Regions from separate parts of the Carboxydothermus pertinax genome, predicted to be linked through region 1. Evidence: a T-box and tRNA genes for the amino acid it is inferred to sense, from the RefSeq annotation. Region 1 holds a T-box; the other holds one or more tRNA genes.
What was found. A T-box is a leader RNA that pairs with one kind of tRNA and senses whether it is charged. The one in region 1 lies ahead of pheS (phenylalanine--tRNA ligase subunit alpha), so its partner is inferred to be a tRNA-Phe.
Positions count from the first base shown of each region.

Region 1 (6,779 bases):
GGTTAATAATGAAAAGCAAGGCTTTTGGTGCTTTTCAAATTATTTTATGGAATAAAGCGGGTGGAAACCCGCTTTTTATTTTGAAAATATATTTGGAGGTGGACAGTTATTACCAAAGATTTACGGATTAACGAAGAAATCAGGGCCAAAGAAGTGCGGGTAGTAAAGGAAGATGGCACTCAACTTGGTATAATGCCGTTAAAAGAAGCCCTGAAACTTGCCGAAGAAATGGAGCTTGACTTAGTGGAAATTGCACCTACTGCAAAGCCGCCGGTTTGCAAAATTATGGATTACGGCAAGTATCGCTATCAACAAAGTAAAAAAGAAAAGGAAGCAAAAAAGAAACAAAAAATTATTAACGTAAAAGAAATTAAGATACGCCCGTCAATTGAAGAGCATGATTTTAAAGTAAAATTAAAAAACGTTCTCCGCTTTTTAGAAGACGGAGATAAAGTAAAAGTTACCGTTATGTTTCGCGGACGGGAGTTAGCGCATCCGGAAATTGCTTATGAACTTCTAAACAAATTGTCCCAAGAGGTTGGCAGTATTGCGGTGGTTGAACGCCCTGCCAAGCTTGAGGGTAGAAATATGATTATGATTTTAGCACCAAAGTCATAAGGAGGAGGAAACACCATGCCCAAAATTAAAACCAAAAAAGCAGCAGCCAAGCGGTTTAAGAAAACTGGCTCTGGCAAAGTTAAGCGCTTTCATGCTTTTCATAGTCACCTGTTAGGTCACAAAGAGGCTAAAAGAAAGAGAAGACTTAGAAAGTCAGCCCTGGTAAGTAAAGGGGACATGAAAATTATTAAAAAGATTTTACCGTATTAAAGATACTTCGTATTAAGCATAAGGAGGTTTTATTATGCCAAGAGCAAAAAGTAGCGTAGTTTCAAGAAAGCGTCATAAAAAAATATTAAAGTTAGCAAAAGGATATTTTGGTTCTAAAAGTAAGCTTTTTCGGGTTGCTAAACAGCAGGTAATGAAATCTTTAATGTATGCTTATCGGGATAGAAAGGCCAGAAAAAGGGAATTTAGAAAGCTTTGGATTACAAGGATTAATGCAGCAGCCAGAATGCATGGACTTTCTTACAGCCGGATGATGAATGGCTTAAAGAAAGCCGGGGTAGAAATAAATAGGAAAATGCTTGCTGATTTAGCAGTAAATGATAAAAATGCCTTTGCCGAGCTTGTAGAAATTGCAAAGAAGAATTTGAATTAAGATTGATTTCTAAGTGAGGGTTTTGATGACGGTGTTTGTACTAAAATCAAAAAAGGAAAAAAATATTTTACGACGATTAACTCCTGCGCAAATCCTGGTTTTGGGATTTGCAGGAGTTATTCTTTTAGGTACAGTTTTATTAATGTTGCCAATTTCTTCTAAAGATGGAACGGTAACTTCTTTTCTAGATGCTTTATTTACTGCAACTTCGGCGGTATGTGTTACGGGTTTGGTAGTGCTGGATACTGGGACTTATTGGTCGCTTTTTGGGCAAGTTGTCATTATGCTCTTAATTCAAGTGGGCGGCCTTGGATTTATGACTATAGCTACGCTTTTTGCTATTATTTTAGGCCGCAGGATTAATTTACGAGAACGAATTGTTATTCAAGAAGCCTTAAATCAGGCAAGTTTAGAAGGGATAATTAAGTTAACAAAACAAGTTATTGTATTTACTTTTGGTATTGAAGGAGTATTCGCTGTTATCTTAGGCTTGAGATTTTCACAGGATTATGGATTTCTTACCGGTATGTGGTTTGGTGTATTCCATGCAATTTCGGCATTTAATAATGCGGGTTTTGATTTAATAGGAAATTTTAAAAGCTTAACTCCTTATGTGGGAGATATTCTAATAAATCTTTCTATTGCCTTTTTGATCATTGCTGGTGGTATTGGATTTTATGTTATTTCAGAACTTTCTAATTATAGAAAAAAAGGAAGATTATCCATCCATACCAAAATAACCTTAACTACTACCGGAATATTATTATTAGTTGGGACGGTTGTAATTTTTATAATGGAATATGGTAATGGTAAAACTTTAGGAGCGCTACCTTTAGGACATAAACTCTTAGCGTCTTTTTTTCAAGCGGTTACTCCTAGAACTGCAGGTTTTAATACCTTAGACATTGCTTCCCTTCATCCTGCCACCCAGTTTTTCATCATTATTTTAATGTTTATAGGGGCATCTCCAGGCTCTACTGGAGGTGGTGTTAAAACCACAACCTTTGCTGTTCTGACTTTGGCCGTGGTAAATATCATTCTCGGGCGTGACGAGATATTAGTTTATAACCGTCGTTTACCCCGAGAACAAATTTTTAAAGCTATTGCTATTGTTATGATTTCGTTGGCTTTAATCAACATTGTTACTTTTATACTTACTTTTACCGAAGGACACAATATCTTAATGAATATGTTTGAAACTGTTTCAGCTTTTGGTACTGTAGGGCTATCGATGGGACTGACGCCTGAACTATCAAAATTTGGTAGGGTTTTAATAATCTTAATGATGTTTTTTGGACGTTTGGGTCCTCTTACCATTACTTTTGCTTTAGCCCAGCGGCGGAAAAAAGCTTTATTTACTTTACCGGAAGAAAAGGTTATGGTTGGATAGGAGATGAATCTTTATGGAGTCGAAACAATTTGGGGTTATTGGCCTTGGACGCTTTGGCTCTAGCGTTGCTAAAACCTTAAGTGAATTGGGCTACGAAGTGTTAGCTGTGGATAGCAGTGAAGAACGGGTGGAAGAAATAAAAGATTATGTAACCCATGCGGTCTGTGCTGATGCCACCGATGAGCATACCTTAAAGGCTGTAGGTATTAGAAACTGTGATGAAGTGGTTGTGGCTATTGGGCAGGAAATGCAAAATAGTATCTTAATAACTTTAATGTTAAAAGAGATGGGGATTAAAAAAGTCTGGGCCAAAGCTCAAAACGATTTGCATGGTAAAATTTTATCTAAAGTGGGAGCTGACCATGTTATCTATCCTGAGAAAGAGATGGGGATTAAAGTTGCCAATAAGATGGTGGCTAACAACATTTTAGAATTTATTGAACTATCCGAGGAGTATTCTATCCTGGAAATTTCAATTCCGCCTCGCTATTTAGGAAAAACTATTAAAGAAATTGATGTTCGGGCCAAATACGGCTTTACCATTTTAGCCATTAAACGGGGAAATCAGTTGTTAATATCTCCCTCTTCCGATGAGCAATTTCAGACTGGTGATATCTTAGTTTTAATTGGACGGAATGAAAACTTTAAAAAGCTGGAGCGGGATATAGGTGATTAAGAAAATAACCAGCAAAGAAAATCCTTTCTACAAGCAATTAAGAAAATTGTATCATGAAGGAGCTTATCGGCGTAAAACAGGTTTATTGGTGGTTGAAGGGGAAAAACTTGTTTTTGAAATAATTAATGGTGACTGGACAGTGGAGCAGTTAGTAGTAAGTGAGAGTTACTGGAAGAAAAATGTTATTTTTAAGAAATATAAGAAGTATAATAATATAATTATTTTACCTGACAGTTTATTTAATGGAGTTTCAGATTTAATAACCCCAGAGGGAATTATTGCTGTGGTTGAAGCAAAATCTTTAACATTTCCGTGGGAACAGGATGGCGCCTTTTTAATTCTTGATGGCTTACAGGACCCTGGGAATGCAGGAAATTTGCTCCGGGCAGCTCTGGGATTCGGGCTAAAGGGGGCAATTTTACTTCCACCGGCGGTTGATGTCTATAATCCAAAAGTAATAAGGGCATCAGCTGGTGCATCGCTAAAGCTTCCAGTTTTACGAATGGAGGCTAACAAGTTAATAGAGATTTTTCATAAAACTAAGTTCCCCCTATTATTAGCGGAAGCGGAAGGGGGAATGGAAGTCTTTAATTACAAGTTTCCAACAAAATTTTTCTTAGCCATCGGTAGCGAAGGGCGAGGTATTAGTGCTACTCTTGAGGGTTTACCTCATCAAAAGATTTTTATTCCCATGCCAGGGGCAATTGAATCTCTAAATGCTGCTTTAGCTGGCGGAATTATTATGTATGAATGGGCAAAAAATAGAGTTAACTTGTAGTATTTTTTGAATTGTGCTATAATTAAGCAAGAAAATACAAGGGGTGGGTGGCATGGGGGAGTATTTGGCAAAATTTTGGTGGAGTGTTTTTGAGGCTACCGGTTCCTTGACAGCGTATCTTATTTATAAAAAGTTAATCAGGCATTAAAGGCGATGACCGGGAGAAGTAGGCTAGGTCTTTGCCATCCAGGGAGAAAGGGCCATAAGACTGGAAGCCCTTTTATGGCAGAGCAGTTGAAGTTCGCCCGTGAGCTTTCCGCTGAAAAGGTAAGTAGGCGGTAACGGATTCTTCCGTTAAAAAGAACGAAAGGTGTTTGCCTTTCGACTGAGGGAGCTTTATGCTAATTAGGGTGGTACCGCGGAAACGATAGCTTTCGTCCCTAAAAAGGGCGGAAGCTTTTAATTTTATCTGGGAGGGATGAATTTTGAATACCGAGGAGCTTTGGCAATCTTATTTATATGAGGTTAATAAAGTCTCCAATTTAACTGAATTACAGACGGTAAAGGTTAAATTTTTGGGTAAAAAAGGAGAAGTTACCCTTGCGCTTAAAAGTTTAAAAGATTTACCACCGGATATTCGTCCGGAAGTGGGACAAAAAATAAATGCTGTAAAAAAATTAATAGAGGAAGATTTGGAGAAAAAAGAACAGGAGCTGGCCCAAAAAGCTTTGGCAAAAAAACTTGAACAGGAAGCGATTGATGTTACCTTACCGGGTTTTCCTTTACCTTTAGGCAAACTTCATCCGTTAACTGTCGTCCAACACCGGGTCGTGGAAATTTTTACTTCGATGGGCTTTGCGGTTGCTACCGGACCGGAAATTGAAAAAGATTATTATAATTTTGAAGCATTAAATTTACCCAAGGAGCATCCCGCCCGGGATATGCAAGATTCTTTTTATATAACGGAAGAAGTACTCTTAAGAACTCATACCTCTCCAGTACAGGTACGGGTTATGGAGAAATTTGCGCCAAAATTGCCAATTAGGATAATTTCACCTGGGAAAGTATATCGCCGGGATGATGATGCCACCCATTCGCCCATGTTTGCCCAGTGTGAAGGACTTGCGGTGGACAGAAATATTCGTTTTTCCGATTTAAAGGGAGTTCTTTTAACTTTCATTAAAGAATTATTTGGGCCTAAAACAAAAATGCGCCTAAGGCCAAGTTATTTTCCCTTTACGGAGCCTAGCGCTGAGGTGGATATATCATGTGTAATGTGTGGTGGCGTCGGGTGTAAGGTTTGCAAAGGTTCTGGCTGGCTGGAAATTTTAGGCTCAGGGATGGTTCACCCCAGAGTTTTGGAAATGGCCGGGTATGATAGTAGCCAGGTTACAGGATTTGCTTTTGGTATGGGTTTAGAGCGGATTGCTATGCTTTTGTATGGAATTGATGATTTAAGGCTCTTTTATGACAACGACCTTCGTTTCTTGCAATTGTTTTAAGGGAGGTGGGCTCGGTGAATATATCGTTTAACTGGATTCAAGAATTTTGTGAAGTACCCTTTACAGCCCAAGAGCTTGGAGATAAATTAACTTCGGTAGGGGTAGCAGTTGAAAAAGTAACTTATTTAGGAAAGCTTGAGAAAATTGTAGTAGGAGAAATTCTTGAAGTAAAAGCTATTCCTGAAACGGAACTTTATAAAGTAAAGGTTTCAACTGGAACTGGTATTTATGAAGTTATTACGGGGGCAAAAAATGCTTTTATTGGGGAGAAGTATCCTTTTGCCCTACCCGGGGCCGTATTGCCAAATGGAATAAAAATTGAAGAGCGCAAAATTCGGGGATTTATTTCCCAGGGAATGCTGCTTTCGGCAGAAGAGTTGGGGCTTTTAGAAAGAAAAGGGGTCGAGTCGGGTTTAATGATTTTACCACGGGAAGTACCGGTGGGTGAGAATATCGCAAAAGTTTTGGATCTTGATGATTATCTGCTGGAACTCGATTTAACCCCCAACCGGGGGGATTGTCTATCGGTATTGGGGGTTGCCCGGGAAGTAGCTGCTTTAACTGGACATAGGTTAAAATTGCTTGAGCCAGAGTTACCTTTGTCCGAAAGTGAATGTCCGGTGAAGATTACGATTGCCAATCCAGAATTATGTCATCGCTATATGGGGATTGTTCTTACTAATGTTAAAGTGGGGCCTTCCCCCCTTTGGCTTGAACAAAAGCTTAGAAAATCAGGGATTCGTCCTATTAATAATATTGTGGATGTTACCAATTACATATTACTGGAGTATGGACAGCCTTTGCATGCTTTTGACCTTGAAAAGCTAAGTGGGCCTGAAATAATTGTACGAAACGCAAAACCCGGAGAAAAAATAACTACTTTAGATGGTGTAAGTCGCGAATTATTGCCGGATATGCTGGTTATTGCTGACCGGGAGAAGCCAGTTGCTATAGCGGGAATAATGGGCGGACAAAATACAGAAGTGGATTTGGAAACAAAGGCCATTTTAATAGAGTCTGCCTGGTTTAACCCTGTATCAGTCAGGAAAACAGCGAGAAAACTAGGATTACGGACCGATGCTTCCCAGCGATTTGAGAAAAATGTTGATATTGAAGGAGTTAAGCGGGCTTTAGTTAAAGCGGCGCAAATGATTTGCGAGTTGACAGGAGGAACTATTCAAGGAAAGTTCGAAGATGTTTACCCGAAAAAATTTGAGCCTAAGGTTATTGCAGTTAATCTTGAAAAAGTGGAAAAGTTTCTGGGTATATCATTA
Region 1 is NZ_BDJK01000017.1:14,446-21,224, reverse strand. Features, by position in the region: ribosomal protein L20 leader region at 1-86, shown strand, start outside; gene infC (translation initiation factor IF-3) at 109-618, shown strand; gene rpmI (50S ribosomal protein L35) at 634-828, shown strand; gene rplT (50S ribosomal protein L20) at 863-1,219, shown strand; gene cpu_RS05940 (TrkH family potassium uptake protein) at 1,245-2,609, shown strand; gene cpu_RS05935 (potassium channel family protein) at 2,623-3,285, shown strand; gene cpu_RS05930 (TrmH family RNA methyltransferase) at 3,278-4,063, shown strand; T-box leader at 4,208-4,448, shown strand; gene pheS (phenylalanine--tRNA ligase subunit alpha) at 4,489-5,505, shown strand; gene pheT (phenylalanine--tRNA ligase subunit beta) at 5,520-6,779, shown strand, end outside.

Region 2 (6,779 bases), on a different contig from region 1:
GATGCGCGGTCCTCTTCGTGGATTTAAGGTTACAATAGGTGAGGCTTCGGTAAGTCCGTAACCTTCAATAAGGGGAATACCAAACTTCTCTTCAAAGGCATAAAAGTATTGGGGTGGCAAGGAGGAACCACCGGATACGGCTAAATGCACAGTTTTAAAAGCTTCCTTAGGTAGATATTCAAGGACAAAAATAAACATTGAAGGTACTCCGAGGAAAATGGTTACTTCTTCTTCTACCAGTACCTTTCCGATTTCCTTAGGGTTAAAGCCATCTTCAATGGTAGAAGTAGCCCCAGTATAAAGCGGAGCTAAAAGACAAGCAGTCCAAGCAAAGGAGTGAAAAAGCGGCAATACAGCTAAGTAATTGTCGTTTTCATCTACCTCAGCAAACCTGGTTACCGAGTCAGTATCAAAGAGTAGGTTTTCATGGGTAAGCATAGCTCCTTTGGGAAAGCCAGTGGTACCAGAGGTATACAAAATTGTACATACCTCCTGGTATTCAGGGGTTGTGAATTTTAAATCAGCATTTATTAGTTCGTTGGTAAACTCCTCGCTCAATACAATTACCATATCTTTAGGCAGTGGAAAACGGTCTTTAAGAGAAAGCCAAATTTTTTCTTGAATTGCTACAAACCTGGCCTGGGCATCCCCAAAAATATATTTTATTTCCTCCAGTGCTAAACCCATATTTACCGGAATAATAATACCACCGGCTTTTATTACCCCAAAATAATTAAAAATAAATTCTGGAGAATTTCCCGATACCAGAAGTACTTTATCTCCAGGCTTTAATCCTTTTTGCTGCCAAAAAGCAGCATACTTTTCAACAATAATTTCCAATTCCCGGTAAGTAAACTTCCGCCCATGGTATTTTAATGCCGGATGGTCGGGCCGAAAATTGTGCTTAAAGATTTCGTGTAAATACATGTCATTGCCTCCTCGATATTTAAATAATTTTTAGCCGAACTATGCTATCTCCTATAAATTTCGCCCCTAAAGCCACTAAAAAGATACCGCAGAAAAAAATTATTAGGAGATAAGTAGTTTGATTGATATGTCTTCGACCCCGGGCTAGTAAAAAAGATATAAAGCCATACCAGCTAAAATCTGCCAGTAAATGTCCCGCTAAAAAAGCTACAACCCCCAAAACCCCAACTGTAAGGGAATTGGTTAAATAACTAAGCCCAATAGTTACCCACCATAGAGACCAGTAGGGATTGGCCAAAGAGACTAAAGCACCATTAATAATAAGCCTACCCGGTCTTTGGGATAGCGAATCGCTCCCCTCCAGTGAAAGAGAAATTTTTTTTAACCCTGCTTCCCGGGCCATGGTAAAACCAAAATACATTAACGTGATTCCACCCAAAACTCCAATAGTGCCCGATACATACGAGTTAGCAAGAACTTTTCCAAATCCCAGGAGGATTACAACTACTAATACTATCTCTAATACTGCGTGTCCAAAAATTAAGAGCGGCCCCGCCCACACTCCTCGGCGTAAGCTTTCGTTAATGTTCAGGGTAAGAAGCGGACCAGGCATCATTGCCCCAGAAAAACCAACTATTAATGCTGTAAGAAACAACGCAAAGATCCCCACTTTTTCCCCCCTTTTAAATTTTTATATAATTATCTTATTAAAACTGGCCTTTTATCGTCAAATAATTTTTATATACGATTTGGGAAATTTAAGATAATTTTCCCAAGAAACAAAAAAACCTGCCTCACAGCAGGTTTTGATTTCAAGTGGTGCCGGGGACCGGAATCGAACCGGTACGGGCCTTTGAGGGCCCCCGGGATTTTAAGTCCCGTGCGTCTGCCAGTTCCGCCACCCCGGCGCATTTATTAAATTATAAACTCCTTGTTTTCATTGTGGAGGCGGCACCCGGATTCGAACCGGGGAATAAAGGTTTTGCAGACCTCTGCCTTACCACTTGGCTATGCCGCCAGGTTAGATAAATAATGGAGCGGAAGACGGGATTCGAACCCGCGACCCTCGCCTTGGCAAGGCGATGCTCTACCACTGAGCCACTTCCGCCCGTTTTAAAATGGTGCCACGGGACGGAATCGAACCGCCGACACGAGGATTTTCAGTCCTCTGCTCTACCGACTGAGCTACCGTGGCAAGCTTTATGGCGGAGCTGACGGGATTCGAACCCGCGGTCTCCTGCGTGACAGGCAGGCATGTTAGGCCTCTACACCACAGCTCCGCATCTTTCATCCACCTGTCGGCTCAACCGACATCTATTATGATACATGACATTTATTTAGAAGTCAACTACTTTTTTAGAGATTTTTATTTTTTTTATATTTTGATTTTACCTGCAAATATTAAAAGATAACAATGCTCGCCGTAAAATCTTTGCTGCCAGTAAAGATGTACGTTCTGACTGATCATAAACCGGTAATACTTCAACTAAATCCATACCAACAACATTTAAAGAACTTAATTTTACAATGGCTTCCATGATTTCCTTACTGCTTGCACCGCCAGGCTCAGGGGTACCAGTACCAGGAGCATAGGCCGGGTCCACTACGTCAATATCCAGGGATATAAACACCGGCTTATCTCCAATTTTTCTTAAAGCCACCTCTACCCCGGCCAGCACATCCTGGCCAAGATAATTTGATTTTGTAGTGATAAACTCTTTTTCTTCGTGGGTGCCAGAACGAATCCCAATATGATAGAGGTTTTGAGGCCCGATTATCTCGGAAACCCGGCGCATAACTGTAGCGTGGGAGAGTTTTTCCCCCAGATAACCATCCCGCAAATCCGCATGGGCATCAAAATGAATTACTGCTAAATCCCGGTACTTTTCTGCAAACTCAAGAATTACCGGATAAGTTACCAGATGTTCGCCGCCAATAATAAGTGGCATTTTATCATCTTTTAATACCGCTTTTGTCACTTCCCGGATGTTGGCAAAACTTTCTTCAATCCGTCCAAAGGTTAAGGCCACATCTCCTAAGTCATAGAAATTTACCTCATCTAAACTTTTCTCTAAATCCCAATCATATTCCTCTAGCCCAAAGGAAACTTGGCGAATATGCTGAGGAGCCATCCGGGTCCCAGGACGAAAACTTACGGTAAAATCCATGGGAATTCCAAATAAAACAAAGGCAGCACCTTCGTAATCATCGGAACTGCCCATAAAACCAGTAAACTTTTCAAGCGGAAGCATTATCTCACCTTCTATTTTATTATCTCAGCAATAAAGTTAGGCAGCATAAAAGCTCCAAAGTGAACATCAGCATTATAGTATTTATTTGTTGGGTCAACAAAAATTTTTTCCTTTGGAACAGTCAATGGATTGTACTTTTTTGAGCCCAAAGTAAAGGTCCAAACACCGCTGGGATAGGTAGGAACAGTAGCAAAATACAACTTGGTAATAGGGAAAAAGTTACCAATACGGGCATAGGAATTTTTAATAATATCCCGATTATAAAAGGGAGATTCGGTTTGGGCTACCATGATCCCATCATCTTTTAAGCACTCATACACATTTTTATAAAAATCTTCGCTAAAAAGCTCCACCGCTGGCCCTACCGGCTCGGTAGAATCAATAATAATAATATCGTATTCGCCTTTATGTTCCTGCACATGCTTTATACCATCTTCTACGCGTACCTCAACTTTGGGATTTCCCATCAGGGCCACAGCAATCTCCGGCAAATATTGTTTACTTACTTCGATTACCCTTTCGTCAATTTCCACTAAAACTGCTTTTTTAACTCTTGGATTTTTTACAATTTCCCGAATGGCACCCCCATCGCCACCGCCAATCACCATAACCTTTTCCGGATTGGGATGGGTATTTAACGCCACATGGGTAATCATTTCATGGTAGACAAACTCATCAACAACCGTAGTTTGAACCATACCATCTAAAACCAGCATCCGCCCAAACTGTAAAGTATCAATTACAGCCAGTTCCTGAAAAGGTGTTGTTTCCGTATGCAAAGTCCGAGAAATTTTACAGGTAATGCCAACATTAGGCGTTTGTTTTTCGGTATACCATAGTTCCATTATAATCCCCCTCTTTTAGTACCAAAGCGGAACAGCAGCAAAGGCACAGCCTATTTTTTCCACCCGGTGCTCACAAGCTTTGATAATAGTTTTATTTAAAGCAATACCCCGCATTTTAAAAGCTTCTTCTAACATCCGGGCAATGCGCTCTTCTGCCTCTTTAGCCGAACATTTACCAGAAAACTCCATAATAACCCCAAATTGATCTTTTTCTGAAATGCCAACGCCAACCGCAGCAGCAATTAACTCGCCCGGGGTATCGGAAATGATTGCCCCATAAGCAGTAGGTACCAGAGATCCTGGGGGTATAACAAGGTCATTATCCAGCTCGCAGTTGGGTGGCAGAATAGAAGAAACCCGCAGTAAGTTTACATTACCAATCCGGGCCTTTAATAGCGCATTATCAAAAGCAGTTAAGGCAGTTTCACCTTCCGCAGCAGCGGCAGTCACAAAATATTTCTTTGGTGTTGGTAACATGGTTTTTGCCTCCTTTAATGACTTTCCAAATTAAACAATGAATATTATAGCAAAAACCTGAAAAAAATAAACATATTTTATTGTTAATCTTAAAATTTTTTATTATCCAAGGGAAAACTCATAAATCCTCTCCCGGATAGCTACTAAGTGCATTTTTTCTTCCTCATGAATTTTGCCAATAGCCTCGTTTAATTTTTTATCCCGGGCAAGGTTATACAACTCTTGATAGTATAAAATTGCATCCTTTTCTGCTGGAGCAGCGAGCTCTAATTCTGCCCTGGCAAGTTTTACCTCTTTTTGATAAAAACTCATTCCTCTTGTCTCCATGTTTTGGGCGAGTTTTATAAATTCATTTAATTTTAGCCCTTATACCCCTTCTGTTTTCCCATTATTTTATCATAAAAAATTAAAGTACGGATAAGCTCTTCATGACTAAAACCCTGGGGAAAGTTCCCCCATTGTTCTCGGGTCCTGGGGTCGTAGTGTTCAGCCATAAGATGCAAAGGAGTTGTTGATTTAAGTGTTGTTTCTAAAAGTTTTGCTGCCTTTTTTAATTCCCCCATTCTCAAATACTGGCGAATCAACCAAAAAGTACAAAGATAAAAAGGTAATACCGCTCTTTCAAAACGTAAGATCGCTCCGTGAAAATTAAGTTTTTGCTCAATGTACTTTACAGTATTAACCATTCTTTCATCTTCAGCCGGTAATAGGTTAAACTCCGATAATGCTAAAACCGAACTATCCGCTGGAGCATCGGGAGCATAGTGCTGCAAAAAAGCTTGTTTTTCTTTGTTATATCCATAGGCTAAAAGATTTTCTTTTATTTGCCAGGCAGTTCTTAAATATTCCCTGGCCTTTGGATATTCTTTTAAGACGGAGGCAATTTTTGCCCCAGCAACCATACCTGCATAACACATAACTTTACCAAAAACCCACTGGCGTTTTTTATCCCGAAACTCCCAGATGCCGTGTTCCGGTTTATACCAGTTTTGGACAGTAAATTTTAAAGCTTTTTTTATTTTCGGATAGGCACTGGCTAAAAACTCCGTATCTCTGGTCATCAGCCAATGTTTCCACAAACCATAAACGATATTCCCTTCATTGTCGAGCTGAAGTTGTTCCGCCGCTTTATTACCAAAACGAATTGGTTTTTCACCTTCAGGTCCGGATAATTCTGGCATTAAAATTTCATAGGAACAATAACCATCAATAGTATACAAAGGATTTTCATAGTGGTCCGCTTTCTCTAAAAGCTTTAAAGAAAACTCGTAAAATTTCCTGGACTCCTCATGAAATCCCGCCAAATCAAAAGCATAAGCAGAGTAAAAACCATCTCTTAGCCAGCAAAACCGGTAATCCCAATTATCCTCTCCGTTAGGATACGCCGGAAAAGAGGCAGTAGGCGCCGCAACTATAGCACCGGTAGGCTCATAGGTTAAAAGTTTTAAAACCATAAGGCTTCGGTCATAAAACGCTTGCCAGGAAGGAGTGAGGTTTTTCAACTTCCTTTTTTGTAAAAACCAACGTTGCCAAAAACTTAGCACTTCAAAAAGCTCATCTTCGCTCAATGTAGCAAAAGCCTTAATTGCTTGTTCTAAATTATGCCCATAGCTTAATACAACCTGCATCCTATTGCTGGTAATTTTCCTAACATCTATAAAAACCCCTACGCCAGGGCCTTCTATCTGCCACTGCCGCTCGGTTTTTTTTACGCTAAACCTAAGATAATAAAATTGAGTTAATTCTACCCTAACTTCTACCTTTTCCACATCACCATAAATCTCTCGAACAAGAAGATTCTTTCCCCACGGCATATAATCAATAATTTTAAATTCCCCAAACTCTGAAACCATTGTGGTTTCTACCACAGCAGCCTCTTCCAAATATTTCTGTTCTTTAGTTTTAACCTTTTGCCCTAAATAAAGGGATAATCCTCCACCCACCTTTGGCGATAAGGCTTTTGCAAATACTGGTAAACCATCAAATTTTGGCAGGCAAAGCCAGCATATTCTGCATTCACTATCAATTAAAGCAGCTGTAATACCATTACCGACAATCGCCCAACCTTTTCTGTCCATAAGCCTCACCTAGCTTTCGAAAGCTCACCAGTAAATTAGTAATTGGAGTAAGCAAGAGATAAAAAGCAAACAAGATATAACTTTTGGGATTTATCTGCAGTGCTGCTCCTGATAAAATTGCTGCCATATTCCAGGGAATAAGTGGTGCTAATACCACAGCTGAATCAGCTAAAATTCTGGCCAGTTCATTAGCGGTGGCA
Region 2 is NZ_BDJK01000055.1:162,888-169,666, reverse strand. Features, by position in the region: gene cpu_RS10810 (long-chain-fatty-acid--CoA ligase) at 1-927, opposite strand, end outside; gene cpu_RS10805 (LysE family transporter) at 947-1,597, opposite strand; tRNA gene cpu_RS10800 (tRNA-Leu) at 1,745-1,835, opposite strand; tRNA gene cpu_RS10795 (tRNA-Cys) at 1,871-1,945, opposite strand; tRNA gene cpu_RS10790 (tRNA-Gly) at 1,961-2,035, opposite strand; tRNA gene cpu_RS10785 (tRNA-Phe) at 2,047-2,122, opposite strand; tRNA gene cpu_RS10780 (tRNA-Asp) at 2,131-2,207, opposite strand; gene speB (agmatinase) at 2,316-3,179, opposite strand; gene speE (polyamine aminopropyltransferase) at 3,191-4,024, opposite strand; gene cpu_RS10765 (pyruvoyl-dependent arginine decarboxylase) at 4,040-4,501, opposite strand; gene cpu_RS10760 (hypothetical protein) at 4,604-4,813, opposite strand; gene cpu_RS10755 (glycoside hydrolase family 15 protein) at 4,861-6,579, opposite strand; gene cpu_RS10750 (Na+/H+ antiporter NhaC family protein) at 6,548-6,779, opposite strand, start outside.
Region 2: it encodes a tRNA-Phe, which carries the amino acid that the T-box ahead of pheS (phenylalanine--tRNA ligase subunit alpha) is inferred to sense. The anticodon was not compared.